Regions from separate parts of the Streptomyces sp. NBC_00691 genome, predicted to be linked through region 3. Evidence: riboswitches for the same ligand, from Rfam matches in the RefSeq annotation. Region 3 holds a riboswitch; each other region holds the start of a gene.
The links. A riboswitch is a leader RNA that binds a small molecule or an ion and turns the genes downstream of it on or off. The one in region 3 is predicted to bind cobalamin.
Positions count from the first base shown of each region.

Region 1 (3,726 bases), 1.4 Mb from region 3:
GTCGTCGCCGGCGGTGCGCATCGCGCTGGTGCCCCACAGGGAGAGGCCCACGGACGTCGGCCACTCGCCGTTGTCGGTGCGGTAGCGCTCCAGGAGCGAGTCGGCGAGCGCCTGCCCGGTCTCCCAGGCGAGCCGGGACGGCACGGCCTTCGGGTCGACCGAGTAGAAGTTCCGGCCGGTCGGCAGGACGTTGACCAGTCCGCGCAGCGGGGAGCCGGACGGGCCGGCCGGGACGAAGCCGCCGTTCAGGGCGTGCACGGCGTGGCTGAGCTCGTCGGTGGTGGCGGCCAGGCGCGGCACGACCTGCTCGCAGGCGAAGCGGAGCACGGCGTGGACCTCGGCGCCGTACGCGGCGGCCACGGCCGCGATCGCGTCCACGGACCAGTCCGCCGCCTCCATGGCCTCGACCAGCTCGCGGGCCTTGGCCTCCGCCTCGTCGGCGGTGGTGCGGGTGGCGGCCGACTCGTCGAGACCGAGGGCCTCCCGCAGACCGGGCAGCGCCTGGGTGCCGCCCCAGATCTGGCGGGCGCGCAGGATGGAGAGGACCAGGTTGACCCGGGCCTCGCCCTCCGGGGCGCCGCCGAGGACGTGCAGACCGTCGCGGATCTGGGCGTCCTTGACCTCGCACAGCCAGCCGTCGACGTGCAGCAGGAAGTCGTCGAAGCCGTCGTCCTCGGGCCGCTGCTCCAGACCCAGGTCGTGGTCGAGCTTCGCGGCCTGGATCAGCGTCCAGATCTGGGCGCGGATCGCGGGCAGCTTCGCCGGGTCCATGGAGGAGATCTGCGCGTACTCGTCGAGCAGCTGCTCCAGGCGCGCGATGTCGCCGTAGGAGTCGGCGCGGGCCATCGGCGGCACCAGGTGGTCGACGAGCGTGGCGTGCACCCGGCGCTTGGCCTGGGTGCCCTCGCCCGGGTCGTTGACCAGGAACGGGTAGATCAGCGGGATGTCGCCGAGCGCGGCGTCGGGGCCGCAGGCGGCGGACAGGCCGGCGTTCTTGCCGGGCAGCCACTCCAGGTTGCCGTGCTTGCCCAGGTGGACCATGGCGTCGGCGCCGAAGCCGCCGTCCTCGGCGCGGGCGGCGATCCAGCGGTAGGCGGCCAGGTAGTGGTGGGACGGCGGGAGATCGGGGTCGTGGTAGATCGCGATCGGGTTCTCGCCGAAGCCGCGCGGCGGCTGAATGAGGATCAGGAGGTTCCCGCGCCGCAGCGCGGCGAGGACGATGTCGCCCTCCGGGTTGCGGGACCGGTCCAGGAACATCTCGCCGGGCGCCGGGCCCCAGTGCTCCTCGACATGGGTCCGCAGCTCCTCGGGGAGCGTCGCGTACCAGCGCTTGTAGTCGGCGGCCGGGATGCGGACCGGGTTCCTGGCGAGCTGCTCCTCCGTCAGCCAGTCCTGGTCGTGACCGCCGGCCTCGATGAGGGCGTAGATCAGCTCGTCGCCGTCGCCGGAGACGAGGCCGGGAAGGTCGGCCTCGGGGCCGAAGTCGTAGCCCTCGGCGATCAGCCGGCGCAGCAGCGAGACGGCGGAGGCGGGGGTGTCGAGGCCGACGGCGTTGCCGATGCGGGAGTGCTTCGTCGGGTACGCGGAGAGGACGAGCGCCAGCCTCTTCTCGGCGTTCGGGATGTGCCGGAGGCGGGCGTGCCGTACGGCGATCCCGGCGACGCGGGCCGCGCGCTCGGTGTCGGCGACGTACGCGGGCAGCCCGTCCTCGTCGATCTCCTTGAAGGAGAACGGCACGGTGATGAGCCGGCCGTCGAACTCGGGGACGGCGACCTGGCTGGCGGCGTCCAGCGGGGAGAGGCCCTCGTCGTTCTCCTCCCAGGCGGCGCGCGAACCGGTCAGGCAGAGGGCTTGCAGGATCGGTACGTCGAGCGCGGCCAGCGCGCCCGCGTCCCAGGCCTCCTCGTCGCCGCCGGCCTGTGCCTCGGCGGGCTTGGTGCCGCCCGCCGCGAGGACGGTGGTGACGATCGCGTCGGCGGTGCGGAGGCGGTCGAGCAGCTCCGGCTCGGGGGCGCGCAGGGAGGTCACGTACAGCGGGAGGGCCTGGGCGCCGGTGTCCTCGATCGCCTCGCACAGCGCGTCGACGAAGGCGGTGTTTCCGCTCATGTGGTGGGCGCGGTAGTAGAGCACGGCGACGGTCGGGCCGGTCGTGGTGCGGGCGGTGCGTTCCAGCGGGCCCCAGGTGGGGGCGGCCGCCGGGGACTCGAAGCCGTGCCCGGTGAGCAGGACGGTGTCGGAGAGGAAGCGGGCCAGCTGCTCCAGGTTGGCGGGGCCGCCGTGCGCGAGGTAGGCGTGCGCCTCGGTGGCGACGCCGACGGGGACGGTGGACGCCTCCATCAGCTGGGCGTCGGGGGCCTGTTCGCCGCTGAGGACCACCACCGGCTTTCCGGCGGCGCGCAGGGCGTCGAGGCCCTCCTCCCAGGAGCGGAGGCCGCCGAGGAGGCGGACGACGACGAGTTCGGCCTCGGCCAGGAGGCCGGCCAGTTCGGTGAGGGGGAGACGGGCGGGGTTGGCGAAGCGGTACTCCACCGGGCCGCCGGCCGCGCGGGCGCTGAGCAGGTCGGTGTCGGAGTGCGACAGCAGCAGAAGCATGGCGAGCGCAGGCCTTCCTCGGGGTTGTCCGCGCCCCGGGTGGTCGTGTGGATTGGCGGGAGTTCCTGACTCACCCGTTCCGGTTCGTGCCGAGGCACGTCCGGTACGGGCTCACAGTGGCGGGACCGCGCCGGATTCTCACCGGGCTTCCTCCCCGGGGTCCTGGGACCCCATGCCGTCTGCATAGTAGATCGTGCGGTCGGCGGGCCGGGAGGAGCCGGGGAGTCGGCCGGATCACACCCGGTGGTCGGCCGGTTCCCCGTCGGTATGCTCGCCGCCATGCCGCCCACCCCGCCCCCGACGCCCGAACCGGGCGAACCTCGTATACGGGACCGTGGCGACGCGTGCCCCGGGGCGCTGCGCCTGCACTCCGCCGACGACGGCCGCCTCGCCCGACTCCGCCTGCCCGGCGGCCGCTTGACGTCCCGTCAGGTCGAGACCCTGGCGGACGCGGCGGAGACCCTGGGCGACGGACGGCTCAGCATCACCTCACGCGGCAACGCCGAGCTGCGCGGCCTCGGCGACGACTGCGGGGCCGAGCTGGCGGCACTCCTCGACGAGGCGGGCCTGCTGCCCTCCCCCACCCACGAACGCGTCCGCAACATCGTCGCCTCCCCGGCCTCCGGCCTCGACGGACTCGGCGCCGCCGACGCACAGTTGTGGGCCCGCGAGCTGGACACCCACCTGCGCTCCGCGCCCTGGGCGGCGGCGCTCTCCGGCCGGTTCCTCTTCGTCCTCGACGACGGACGCGGCGACGTCGCCGGGCTCGGCGGGGATGTGACCTTGGTCGCAGTCGGCGGCGGAGAGGCCGAGCTGCACGTCGGCGGCCGGGCCGTCCGGCTCGCGAGCTCCGACGCGCCCGGCGCGGCCCTCGCGGTGGCGGGCGGCTTCCTGGACACGGCACGCAGGGCCGGAACCGGGGCCTGGCGGGTCCGCGAACTCCCCGAGGGGTACGCGGTGGACGTGGCGGCCTCGGGGGTGGGGTCCGAGCCCGTCCCCACGCCGGAACTTCCCCAGGGCCCTCCGCTCACCCCCGGAATCCTCGGGCCCGCCGCCCTCTCCGTCCTCGCCCCGCTCGGTCGCCTCACCGCCGCCCAGCTGCGGGCGCTGCTCCCCGCCGAAGAGGTCCGGCTG
Region 1 covers NZ_CP109007.1:3,938,796-3,942,521, forward strand. The annotation lists gene cobN (cobaltochelatase subunit CobN) at 1-2,592, opposite strand, end outside; cobalamin riboswitch at 2,632-2,784, opposite strand; gene OG392_RS17720 (cobalamin biosynthesis protein CobG) at 2,860-3,726, shown strand, end outside.
Region 1: it holds a riboswitch for cobalamin, as region 3 does, so the genes downstream of both, cobN (cobaltochelatase subunit CobN) here and OG392_RS24345 (ribonucleoside-diphosphate reductase subunit alpha) in region 3, are expected to answer to the same signal.

Region 2 (3,726 bases), 2.2 Mb from region 3:
TGCTGCGCGACCTCGCGCTCAACGGCCAGGGCCCGAAGGTCTTCACCAAGCTCACCAAGAGCGGCACCCCGCTGCTCGGCCTGACCTTCTCGGCCTCGCTGATGCTGGTCGGCGTCTGGATCAACTACGTCGCCCCGGGCAAGGCCTTCGAGTACGTGGTCTCCTTCGCCACCATCTCCGGCATGTGGGCCTGGATCATGATCCTGGTCTGCCAGATCCGCTACCGGGCCAAGGCCGACCGCGGCGAGCTCCCCGAGTCCACCTTCAAGGCCCCGGGAGCCCCGTACACCAGCTGGTTCGCGCTCCTCTTCATCGGCATGGTCATCGTGATGATGGGCATCGACGAGGGCGCCCGGGTCTCGCTGTACGCCGCCCCGGTCTGGGGTCTCATCCTCGGCGTCTCCTACCTGGTCCTGAAGTCCCGCAACCCCGAGGGCGCGGCCTTCGCCAAGCGGTCCTGACGGACCCCGCGGGCGGTCGGCCCGGGTCGTCCCCAAACGGCTCTGACCTCGATCGTCTCGGCATACGGGCCGTTCCGTACCACTCCCCGGTACGGAGCGGCCCGTCGGCTTATCCTGTCGGCATGCTGACCATCACCCGGGCTCTGTACGACCAGATCGTGGAACACTCCCGCGCGGACCACCCCGACGAGGCCTGCGGCGTGGTCGCGGGCCCGGTCGGCACCGGCCGCCCCGAGCGGTTCATCCCGATGCTCAACGCCGCCCGCTCGCCCACCTTCTACGAGTTCGACTCCGCGGACCTGCTCAAGCTCTACCGCGAGATGGACGACCGGGACGAGGAGCCCGTCATCGTCTACCACTCGCACACCGCGACCGAGGCCTACCCGTCCCGCACGGACATCTCGTACGCCAACGAGCCCCAGGCCCACTACGTCCTCGTCTCCACCGCCGACAGCGACGGCGCCGGCCCCTTCCAGTTCCGCTCCTTCACCATCGTCGAGGGCGTCGTGACGGAGGAAGAGGTCAAGGTCGTCGAGGAGTACGACGCCTGAGACACTGGCCGGGACCTACGGGCGGCAGGACCCAGGAAGCCGGTGCGAATCCGGCACGGTCCCGCCACTGTGACCGTCTCCTCCGGGAGGCGGAAGCCAGGAACTGACCTGCCGCCTTCTCACCACCGATCGGGGACGTGGAAATCCCCGGAGGAGGCACGTTCCGTCATGTCCTGGCCCCGTCGCACCCGGCTGCCCCTGACGCCCCTGCTGTCCGCCGCCGCCCTGCTTCCGCTGCTCGCCGCCTGCTCGGCCTCCGCGCCGGACGGCCCCGCCGCCAAGGCCGCCCCGGGATTCCCGTACACCGTCTCCAACTGCGGTGTGAAGACGACCTTCGAGGCTCCGCCGAAGCGCGCGGTCACCATGAACCAGCACGTCACCGAGGTCATGCTCGCCCTCGGCCTGGAGAAGTCCCTCGTCGGCACGGCCTACCTCGACGACGCGATCCTCCCCGCCTACAAGAAGGCCTACGACTCCGTCCCCGTCCTCGCGAAGGAGTACCCCTCCAAGGAGGCCCTGCTCGCCGCGAACCCCGACTTCGTGTACGGCGGTTACTCCTCCGCCTTCGCGAGCAAGGACGGCCGGAGCCGCGACGACCTGAAGCGCTCCGGCATCGACACCCGGCTCAACACCGAGTACTGCCCGTCCGGTTCGCCCTCCGTCGACGACCTCTACCGCGAAGTCGGCGAGATCGGGCGGACGTTCGGCGTCGCCGACCGGGCCGACACATGGGTCCGGGAGGCGAAGGCCACCGTCGCCGCCACCGGGAAGCGCCTCAAGGGCACCGCACCCGTCTCCGTCTTCGTCTACGACAGCGGCGACAAGACCGCGTTCACCGCCGGCGGCAAGGGCATCGGCAACGAGCTGATCACCCGCGCCGGCGGCCGCAACGTCTTCGCCGACCTCGACAAGGCCTTCGGCGACGCCACCTGGGAACAGGTCGTCGCCCGCAAGCCCGAGGTCGTCGTCATCTACGACTACGGCTCCACCACCGTCGAACAGAAGAAGAAGCGGCTCCTCGACGACCCGGCCCTCAAGGACGTCCCCGCGATCAAGAACCGCCGGTTCGCCGTGATGCCGCTCTCCGACACCGTCCTCGGCGTCCGCGTTCCCGGGGCCGTCGACAAGCTGGCGGCCCAGCTCCACCCGGCCCGATGAGCACGGAGGCCCGCGTCGCGGGCACCCCGGAGGACCCGCCCGCCCCGCCGCGCCCCCCGTCCCGCCCGCAGCCGCCCGGCGGGACCGCCGGGCGCGGGCCGGGCGGGACCGCCACCGCGTCCGAACCCCCGACCGAACCGGCCCGACCGGGCGCGCGGCTGGCCCCCGCCCCCCGGCCGGCCCGGACCGGCCGCCCGGGGCCGCCCGGGAAGACGGCGGCCGGCGGCGGGACCCCGCGGTACGCGCTCGTCGTCGCCGGACTCCTCCTCGCCCTGGCCGCCGCCGCGACCGCCTCGCTCGCCCTCGGCTCCGTCCGCATCCCGCCCGGCCAGGTCATCGACGTCCTCACCGGGCGCGCCGCCGGCCCCTCCCCGTACCGCACGATCGTCCTCGACGTACGACTGCCCAGGGTCCTGCTCGGCGCGGTCGTCGGCGCCGGACTCGCCGTCGTCGGCGCCGTCCTCCAGGCCCTCGTCCGCAACCGGCTCGCCGACCCGTTCCTCCTCGGGATCTCCTCCGGCGCCTCCGCCGGAGCCGTCCTCGTCCTGGTCGCCGGCGGGGGAGTGGGCCTCGTCGGCGGCGTGACCACCACGCTCGCCCTGCCCGCGGGCGCCTTCGCGGGCGCCCTGCTCTCCCTCGTCCTGGTCTACGGGCTCGCGCGCCGCGGCGGCACCCTGACCAGCACCCGGCTCGTCCTCGCCGGAGTCGCCGTCTCCTACATCCTGTCCGCCCTCGCCACCCTGCTCCTGGTCGTCGCCGGACGCCCCGAGCAGTTCCAGGAGGCCATGTACTGGTCCCTCGGCGGCCTCGGCAGCGCCCGCTGGGACACCCTGGCCCTGCCCGCCGCCGTCCTCGCCGTCGGCGTCGGCGCCCTGCTCACCCTCGCCCGCCCGCTCGACCTGCTCCTCGTCGGCGAGGAGGGCGCCACCGTCCTCGGCCTGGACACCGCCCGCTTCCGCGCCGCCGTCTTCGTCCTCGCCTCCCTCGTTACCGCCGTCATGGTCGCCGCCAGCGGAGCCGTCGGCTTCGTCGGCCTGATGGCCCCGCACGCCGCCCGGCTCGCCGTCGGCGCCCCGCACCGCCGGCTCCTCCCGGTCGCCGCGCTCGGCGGAGCGCTCGCCCTGGTCCTCGCCGACCTCGGCGCCCGGACCGTCGCCGCACCCCAGGACATCCCCGTCGGCATCCTCACCGCCCTCACCGGCGGCCCGTTCTTCCTCTGGCTGATGCGCCGCCGCCCGGAAGGAGCACCGCTGTGACCGAACTGAGCCTGCACGGACTCTCGTACGAGAGCCGGCTCCGCTCCGTCGACCTCACCGTCCGCCCGGGCGAGACCGTCGGCCTCATCGGCCCCAACGGCAGCGGCAAGACCACCCTCCTGCGCTGCGTCTACGGCACCCTCACCCCCACGGCGGGCCGCGCCCTCCTCGACGGCGACGACCTCCACGCCATGGGCCCCAAGGCCCGCGCCCGCCGTGTCGCCACCGTTCCCCAGGACGGCACCCTGGAGTTCGAACTCACCGTCGGCGAACTCGTCGCCCTCGGCCGCTCCCCGCACA
Region 2 covers NZ_CP109007.1:3,134,933-3,138,658, reverse strand. The annotation lists gene OG392_RS14130 (amino acid permease) at 1-461, shown strand, start outside; gene OG392_RS14125 (M67 family metallopeptidase) at 584-1,012, shown strand; cobalamin riboswitch at 1,005-1,138, shown strand; gene OG392_RS14120 (ABC transporter substrate-binding protein) at 1,181-2,170, shown strand; gene OG392_RS14115 (FecCD family ABC transporter permease) at 2,167-3,426, shown strand; gene OG392_RS14110 (ABC transporter ATP-binding protein) at 3,423-3,726, shown strand, end outside.
Region 2: it holds a riboswitch for cobalamin, as region 3 does, so the genes downstream of both, OG392_RS14120 (ABC transporter substrate-binding protein) here and OG392_RS24345 (ribonucleoside-diphosphate reductase subunit alpha) in region 3, are expected to answer to the same signal.

Region 3 (3,726 bases):
TCACGGCGACCCTGTCGTCCCGGAGCCGTGAGGTCATCCGCCGCAACACCACGATCCTGCCGCTGTACTCGCTGATGCTGGGTCTGCTCGCGCTGCTCGGCTTCATGGCGATCGCCGCCGGGATCCAGGTGAAGAACGGCCAGCTCGCCATCCCGCAGCTCTTCGAGACGATGTTCCCGGACTGGTTCGCGGGCGTCGCCTTCGCCGCCATCGGCATCGGCGCGCTCGTGCCCGCCGCGATCATGTCGATCGCCGCGGCCAACCTCTTCACCCGCAACATCTACAAGGACTTCATCAAACCGGACGCGACCCCGGCGCAGGAGACCAAGGTCTCCAAGCTGGTCTCGCTCCTGGTGAAGGTCGGCGCGCTCGCCTTCGTCCTCACCATGGACAAGACGGTCGCGATCAACTTCCAGCTGCTCGGCGGCATCTGGATCCTGCAGACATTCCCGGCCCTCGTCGGCGGCCTCTTCACCCGCTGGTTCCACCGCTGGGCGCTGCTCGCCGGCTGGGCCGTCGGCATGATCTACGGCACCGTCGCCGCGTACGGGGTCGCCAGCCCGACACAGAAGCACTTCGGCGGCTCCTCCGCCGAGATCCCGGGCATCGGCGAGATCGGCTACATCGGTCTCACCGCCTTCCTCCTCAACGTCCTCGTCACGGTCGTCCTGACCTTCGTCCTCAAGGCCGTCAAGGCCCCCGAGGGCATCGACGAGACCTCCCCGGAGGACTACACGGCCGACGCCGGCGACGCCGGGGTCAAGACGCTCCCGAAGGTCGGCGCCGAGACCCACTGATCGACCGCCGGACCTGACGAAGGCCGCCCTGCCTCCCCCGGAGGCATGGCGGTCTTCGCCTTTCCCGGGCGAGGATGCGGTACATGCGCACCGGACCACGCCTCGCCCTGCTCGCCCTGCTCCCCGTCGCCCTCGCCGTCACCGGCTGCGGCACCGAGACGGCGGGCGGGCGTCCGACGCCCGATCCGGCCGAGCTGGACGCCCGCGCCCGCTGGGCGCAGACCGACAAGGACCATGTGTACGTCACCGAGGCCGAGGGCTTCGAGGCCTCCCGCATGGCGTCGGGGGTCATCGGCGACGACGGCTTCCAGGTCGGTTACCTGCGGCGGGACGGCGTCCGGCTGACCGTCTCCGCCGAGCGCCGGCCCTTCTCCGAGAAGGAGTGCGCCGCGGCGAACACCGCCGGGCCGGACGGCTGCGTCCGGGACGGCGACCGCTGGTACCTGCGGTCCGCCGGGCAGCACGCCTACGTACGCGCCGAGAACGGGCTGCGCGTCGAGGTCGCCGCCCCGCTCACGGTGGACCGGAAGGCGCTCCGGGGGGCCGCCGAGCGCACCCACCGCGCCGGCGCCGCCGAACTCGACGCCGTCCTGCCGGAGCGGACCGGTGGCGGGGGCCCCGTCGAGCGGGGCGATCTGCCGCCGGTGGGCGACGGCGCCCCCGACAACTCGGTGGGGGCCGGTGGCTGAGACCCCCTGGGGCCCGCCGGGCCGCCGGAGGCACACTGCCCTCATGGACTTCACGATCAGGGCGGTACGGCCCGAGGAGTACGAAGCGCTCGGTGAACTCACCGCGGGGACCTATCTGGACGACGGACTGCTCGCGCACGGGGCGGAGGACGCGTATCTGCACGTGCTCCGGGACACGGCCCGGCGGGCGCGCGAGAGCGAGGTGCTCGTCGCCGAGGACGCCGACGGGCGGCTGCTCGGCGGGGTGACCTTCGCCACCGGCTCGACCCCGTGGGCGGACATCGCGGTCGAGGGCGAGGCCGAGTTCCGGATGCTCGTGGTCTCCCGGGAGGCCCGTGGGCGAGGCGTCGGAGAGGCCCTCGTACGGGCCTGCATCGAGCGGGCGAGGGCCCTCCCGGAGTGCCGCCGCATCGTGCTGTCCACGGACGCCACGATGGTCTCCGCACACCGGATCTACGACCGTCTGGGCTTCGTCCGCACCCCGGACCGGGACTGGGAGCCGATCCCCGATCACCGCCTGCGTACCTACTCCTTGGAGTTCTGAGCCGGGGGGCGACACAACATGTGGGGGGTGCCGCAAGCGGCGCCCCCCACATGTATGCTCATGCTCGCTGTCGACGCAGGGGAATCCGGCGCGAATCCGGAACTGTCCCGCAACGGTGTGCTTCGTACGGATACGACATATTCGGGCGAGGTGAGTCCGAGGACCTGCCGACAGCGCATCCGGTCCGTCCGTTCCGGGTGCCAACGACGTCCGGGCCTCGCGGAGTGGGCCGGTGGAAGCGTCGCGTCCGGCGTTACGGATGCCCGCATGCCCGCCTTCCCCCGCCGCGGCCCCGAGCCGAGCGAGGGAGAGCCCCCACGTGACCATCGCGCCCGCCGATCCGGCTTCCGCCGAGGCTTCCGCGGTCGAGAGCGACGGCCCCGGGACCGTGCTGCTGCGGACCCTGACCGACCTCACCGCCGATCTCGCCGACACCGACCCCGGCAAGGTGGCCGCCGCCGCGCTCCGCGGCCGCAGCGCCGTGGCGGACGAGGCGGAACTGCGCGAGCTGGCCACGGAGGCGGCCGCCGGTCTGATCGCCGAGGACCCGGCGTACTCCCGGCTCGCCGCCCGGCTCCTGACGATCACCATCGCCGACGAGGCCGCGAGCCAGGGCTCGTACCGCTTCTCGGCCTCCGTCGCCGTCGGTCACCGCGAGGGTCTGATCGCCGACCGCACCGCCGCGTTCGTGGCGCTGCACGCCGAGCGGCTCGACGCGACGATCGACGCGGCCGCCGACGACCGCTTCGGCTACTTCGGCCTGCGCACCCTCTACTCGCGCTACCTGCTGCGCCACCCGATCACCCGCAAGGTGATCGAGACCCCGCAGCACTTCATGCTCCGCGTGGCCTGCGGCCTCGCCGAGGACGACAGCGTCCGCGCGCTCGACGAAGTCACCGCCCTCTACCGCCTGATGAGCCGGCTCGACTACCTGCCGTCCTCCCCCACGCTCTTCAACTCCGGCACCCGCCACCCGCAGATGTCCTCCTGCTACCTCCTGGACTCCCCGCAGGACGAGCTGGACTCCATCTACGACCGCTACCACCAGGTGGCGCGCCTCTCGAAGCACGCGGGCGGCATCGGCCTCTCCTACTCCCGCATCCGCGCCCGCGGTTCGCTGATCCGCGGCACCAACGGGCACTCCAACGGCATCGTGCCGTTCCTCAAGACCCTCGACGCCTCCGTCGCCGCCGTCAACCAGGGCGGCCGCCGCAAGGGCGCCGCCGCCGTCTACCTGGAGACCTGGCACGCGGACATCGAGGAGTTCCTGGAGCTCCGCGACAACACGGGCGAGGACCAGCGCCGTACGCACAACCTGAACCTGGCGCACTGGATCCCGGACGAGTTCATGCGCCGCGTCAACGCCGACGCCGACTGGTCGCTGTTCTCCCCGGCGGACGTGCCCGAGCTGGTCGACCTGTACGGCGAGGAGTTCGACGCCGCCTACCACAAGGCCGAGGCCGCGGGCCTGGCCCGCAAGACGATGCCGGCCCGCGACCTGTACGGCCGGATGATGCGGACCCTGGCCCAGACCGGCAACGGCTGGATGACCTTCAAGGACGCCTCGAACCGGACGGCCAACCAGACCGCCGAGCCCGGCACGGTCGTCCACTCCTCGAACCTGTGCACCGAGATCATCGAGGTCACGAACGACGGCGAGACGGCCGTCTGCAACCTCGGCTCGGTCAACCTGGGT
Region 3 covers NZ_CP109007.1:5,340,319-5,344,044, reverse strand. The annotation lists gene mctP (monocarboxylate uptake permease MctP) at 1-797, shown strand, start outside; gene OG392_RS24355 (hypothetical protein) at 881-1,486, shown strand; gene OG392_RS24350 (GNAT family N-acetyltransferase) at 1,530-2,030, shown strand; cobalamin riboswitch at 2,085-2,216, shown strand; gene OG392_RS24345 (ribonucleoside-diphosphate reductase subunit alpha) at 2,350-3,726, shown strand, end outside.

Region 4 (3,726 bases), 3.3 Mb from region 3:
GCCCGCCGGAACCCGTCGCTCTCCAGGGAGCCGTGCCAGTGCGTACCCCACACGGACCCCACCCGGCACCCGTCGAGGAACGGTTCCCCGCCGCGCACCTCTGCGACGCCGTGGTGGATCTCGTACCCCTCGACCCGTTCCCCGAGCGCCGAGCCCACCGGCCGGGCGAGCGTCTTCTCGCGCGCGAACCGCACCCGTACAGGCAGCAGTCCGAGCCCGTCGACGGCTCCCGCCCGGGACTCCACCTCGTCCTCGATGTGCTCGCCGAGGACCTGGAAGCCGCCGCAGACGCCGAGCACCGGACGGCCCTCGGCGGCCCGCCGCGCCAGCGCGTCGGCGAGGCCGCGCTCCCGCAGCCAGGCGAGCGCCTTGACCGTCCCGCGCGTGCCGGGCACCACGACCAGATCCGCGTCGACGAGCTCCTCGGCCCGGTCGACGAACCGCACGACGACACCCGGCTCGGCGGCCAGCGCGTCCACGTCGGTGAAGTTGGACATCAGCGGCACCGCGCAGACCGCGACCCGCAGCACGTCCTCGCCGACCGGCGGCGCGACGACGGACTCGCGCACCGCACCCCGCAGCGAGACCCGCAGGCCGTCCTCCTCGTCGATGCCGAGCCCGTGGGCGTACGGCAGGACGCCGAAGGTCCGCCGCCCGGTGAGTCCCTGCAGCATGTCCAGGCCCGGTTCGAGCAGGGCGACGTCACCGCGGAACTTGTTCACGAGGTAGCCCGCGATCAGTTCCTGGTCCTCGGGCGCGAGCAGCGCCGTCGTACCGAAGAACTGGGCGAAGACCCCGCCCCGGTCGATGTCGCCGACGACCACGACGGGCAGCCGCGCGGCCCGCGCGATGCCCATGTTGACGATGTCGGTGCGCCGCAGGTTGATCTCGGCCGGGCTGCCCGCGCCCTCGCAGATCACCGCGTCGTACGTGCTCCGCAGCTCCTCCAGGCAGGCGAGGACCGGCTCGAAGAGCTCCTGCTGCCGGCCCCCGTGCAGCGCTTTCCCGGGGGACGACCCCCCGGGCCCGCCGAAGAACCCGCGGGCGCTCAGCTCACCGACCGGCTTGCCCATCAGGACGACCTGGCTGGACCGGTCGCTGCCGGGCTTGAGCAGGACCGGGTTCATCAGCGCGGTGGGCTCCACCCGCGCGGCCTGCGCCTGCATGGCCTGGGCGCGCCCGATCTCGGCGCCCTCCCGCGTGACGAAGGAGTTGAGGGACATGTTCTGCCCCTTGAACGGCGCCACCTTCAGCCCCTTGCGGACCAGCCAGCGGCAGATGCCGGCCGTCACGACGCTCTTGCCGGCGTCGGACGTGGTCCCGGCGACGAGCAGTCCCCCACCCCTCATGCGTTCCTCCGCTTCCGGGTCGACGCGGCCAGGGCGCCGATGATGATCCGGCCGCCCGCACAGGCGGCCAGAGTGAGTCCGGTGACCCGGCGCGACAGGCGTACGGCCCGGTCGATGTCGGTCACCTCGACGGCCCGCCCCTCACCGTTGAGCACCGGCCGGTACTCGACGCGGCCGCCGTACGACAGGGTGCCCCCGAGGCGGACGCCGAGGGCGCCCGCGAAGGAGGCCTCGACGGGGCCCGCGTTGGGGCTGGGGTGCTGCGCCGCGTCGGACCGCCAGGCCCGCAGCGCACCGCGCGGGTCTCCGCCGGCGACGGTCGCGAGGACGGCCGTCAGCCGGGCCCCGGGCCAGCCGGCCACGTCGTCGAGCCGGGCCGAGGCCCAGCCGAAGCGGCGGTGGCGCGGCGACCTGTGGCCGACCATCGCGTCGAGGGTGTTGACGGCCCGGAAGCCGAGGAGGCCGGGCACGCCCGCGACCGCGCCCCAGAAGAGGGCGCCGACCACGGCGTCGGAGGTGTTCTCGGCGACCGATTCGACGACCGCGCGGGCCATCGCGGGCCCGTCCAGGGACTGCGGGTCGCGCCCGCAGAGATGCGGCAGCCGCTCCCGGGCCACGTCCAGGTCCCCGGCGGCGAGCGCGCCGCCGATCGCGCGGGCCTCCCGCCCCAGGGTCGTACCGCCGACGACGGCCCACACGGAGGCGGCGGTCAGGGCGACGGCGGCGGCCGGCCGGTTCCGTACGGCCCGGGCGGCGAGCGCTCCGACGGCGACGGCGGAGCCGGCGCAGACGGCGGTGTGCAGGGCGCCCCAGCCGCGGTGGTCGTGGTGGAGGCGGTTCTCGACCGCGGCGGCCGCCCGGCCGAACGCGGCGACGGGATGTCCGCGGCGGGGATCGCCGACGAGCAGGTCGAGGGCGAGACCCGCGGCCGCTCCGTACGCGAATCCGTTCGGGGAAAGACGGCTGGCACTGCTGCGGCCGGGCATGGCGCATGTCCTCACTCAGGGTCCGCGCCCTGGATCGACGTGACCGGCGGCGAGAGTTCCTGACTCCCGGACCCCTCGGATCCGGTCACAGTGGCGGGACCGCGCCGGATTCGCACCGGACTTCCTCTGCTGCCGCCGTAATGGCCTCGGCAGTCCACCACGGCCCGAGAACAGCCGTCAACTCACCCTTGACCTGCATCGGGTCACTGTGCGAAGCACCACAAACACGACGGCGGGGCGGCCCGCACCCGAAGGTGCGGACCGCCCCGCCGGCCGGGCTCGGACCGTCAGGCGACGATCAGGTAGATGCCGTACGCGACGGCCGCCGCGCACAGGGCGAAGCAGGCGTAGGCGGAGGTACGGGCCAGGACCGCGGAGCCGCCGCGGGCGGCGGCCTCCTCCTGCTTGGTGAGGCCGACGATGCCGAGGGAGAAGAGGCCCACGAGGGCGACGGTCGCCACGAGGCTGACTCCGAAGACGGAGCCGAGAGCTGCCCAGTCGATCTTCATGTCGTTGGTTCCTTAGACCGTGGCGGCGGGGGCCGGGGGAGCGGTCGGGTCGGTGGGGGCCGGCGCGGGGATGGTGGCCTTGAGGTCTTCGTCCGTGACGGCGGCGAAGGAACCGGCGGCCGGCGGCGGGGTGACGGCCGCCATGGCCGTGGTCACGACGCCCGCGGGCTCGGCGTCGAGGTCGTCGGCGGTGACGTTGTGGTGGTCGACCGGCTTGCGGCGGGAGAGCGACCAGATGACGCCCGAGCCGGCGATCAGCAGGACCGCGACGGCGGCGATGCCCCAGGGGCCCTGCTTGGTGAGGAACTCGGCACCGGCACCGACCACGGCCGCGGCGGGCAGGGTCAGACCCCAGGCGACGAACATCCGGGTGGCGGTCGACCAGCGGACGACGCCGCCCTTGCGGCCGAGACCGGCACCCATCACGGCACCCGAGCAGGACTGGGTGGTGGAGAGCGAGAAGCCCAGGTGGGAGGAGGCGAGGATGACCGTCGCGGCGCTGGTCTGGGCGGCGAAGCCCTGCTGCGGCTGGAGGTCGGTGAGGCCCTTGCCCATGGTGCGGATGATGCGCCAGCCACCGAGGTACGTACCGAGGGCGATGGCGACACCGGCGGAGACGATGACCCACAGCGGAGGGTTCGAGCCGGGGGCGACGACACCCTGGGTGACCAGGGCGAGGGTGATGATGCCCATCGTCTTCTGGGCGTCGTTGGTGCCGTGGGCGAGGGAGACGAGACCGGCGGAGGCGATCTGGCCGGCCCGGTAGCCCTTGGCCGTGGCCTTCGCCTCGGGGTTGGCCTTGATCCTGTACGTCAGCTTGGTGGCGGCCATCGCGGCGAGGCCGGCGACGAGCGGCGCGGCGACGGCCGGGATGAGGACCTT
Region 4 covers NZ_CP109007.1:2,018,383-2,022,108, reverse strand. The annotation lists gene OG392_RS09090 (cobyric acid synthase) at 1-1,349, opposite strand, end outside; gene OG392_RS09085 (cobalamin biosynthesis protein) at 1,346-2,335, opposite strand; cobalamin riboswitch at 2,370-2,509, opposite strand; gene OG392_RS09080 (hypothetical protein) at 2,623-2,844, opposite strand; gene OG392_RS09075 (inorganic phosphate transporter) at 2,857-3,726, opposite strand, start outside.
Region 4: it holds a riboswitch for cobalamin, as region 3 does, so the genes downstream of both, OG392_RS09085 (cobalamin biosynthesis protein) here and OG392_RS24345 (ribonucleoside-diphosphate reductase subunit alpha) in region 3, are expected to answer to the same signal.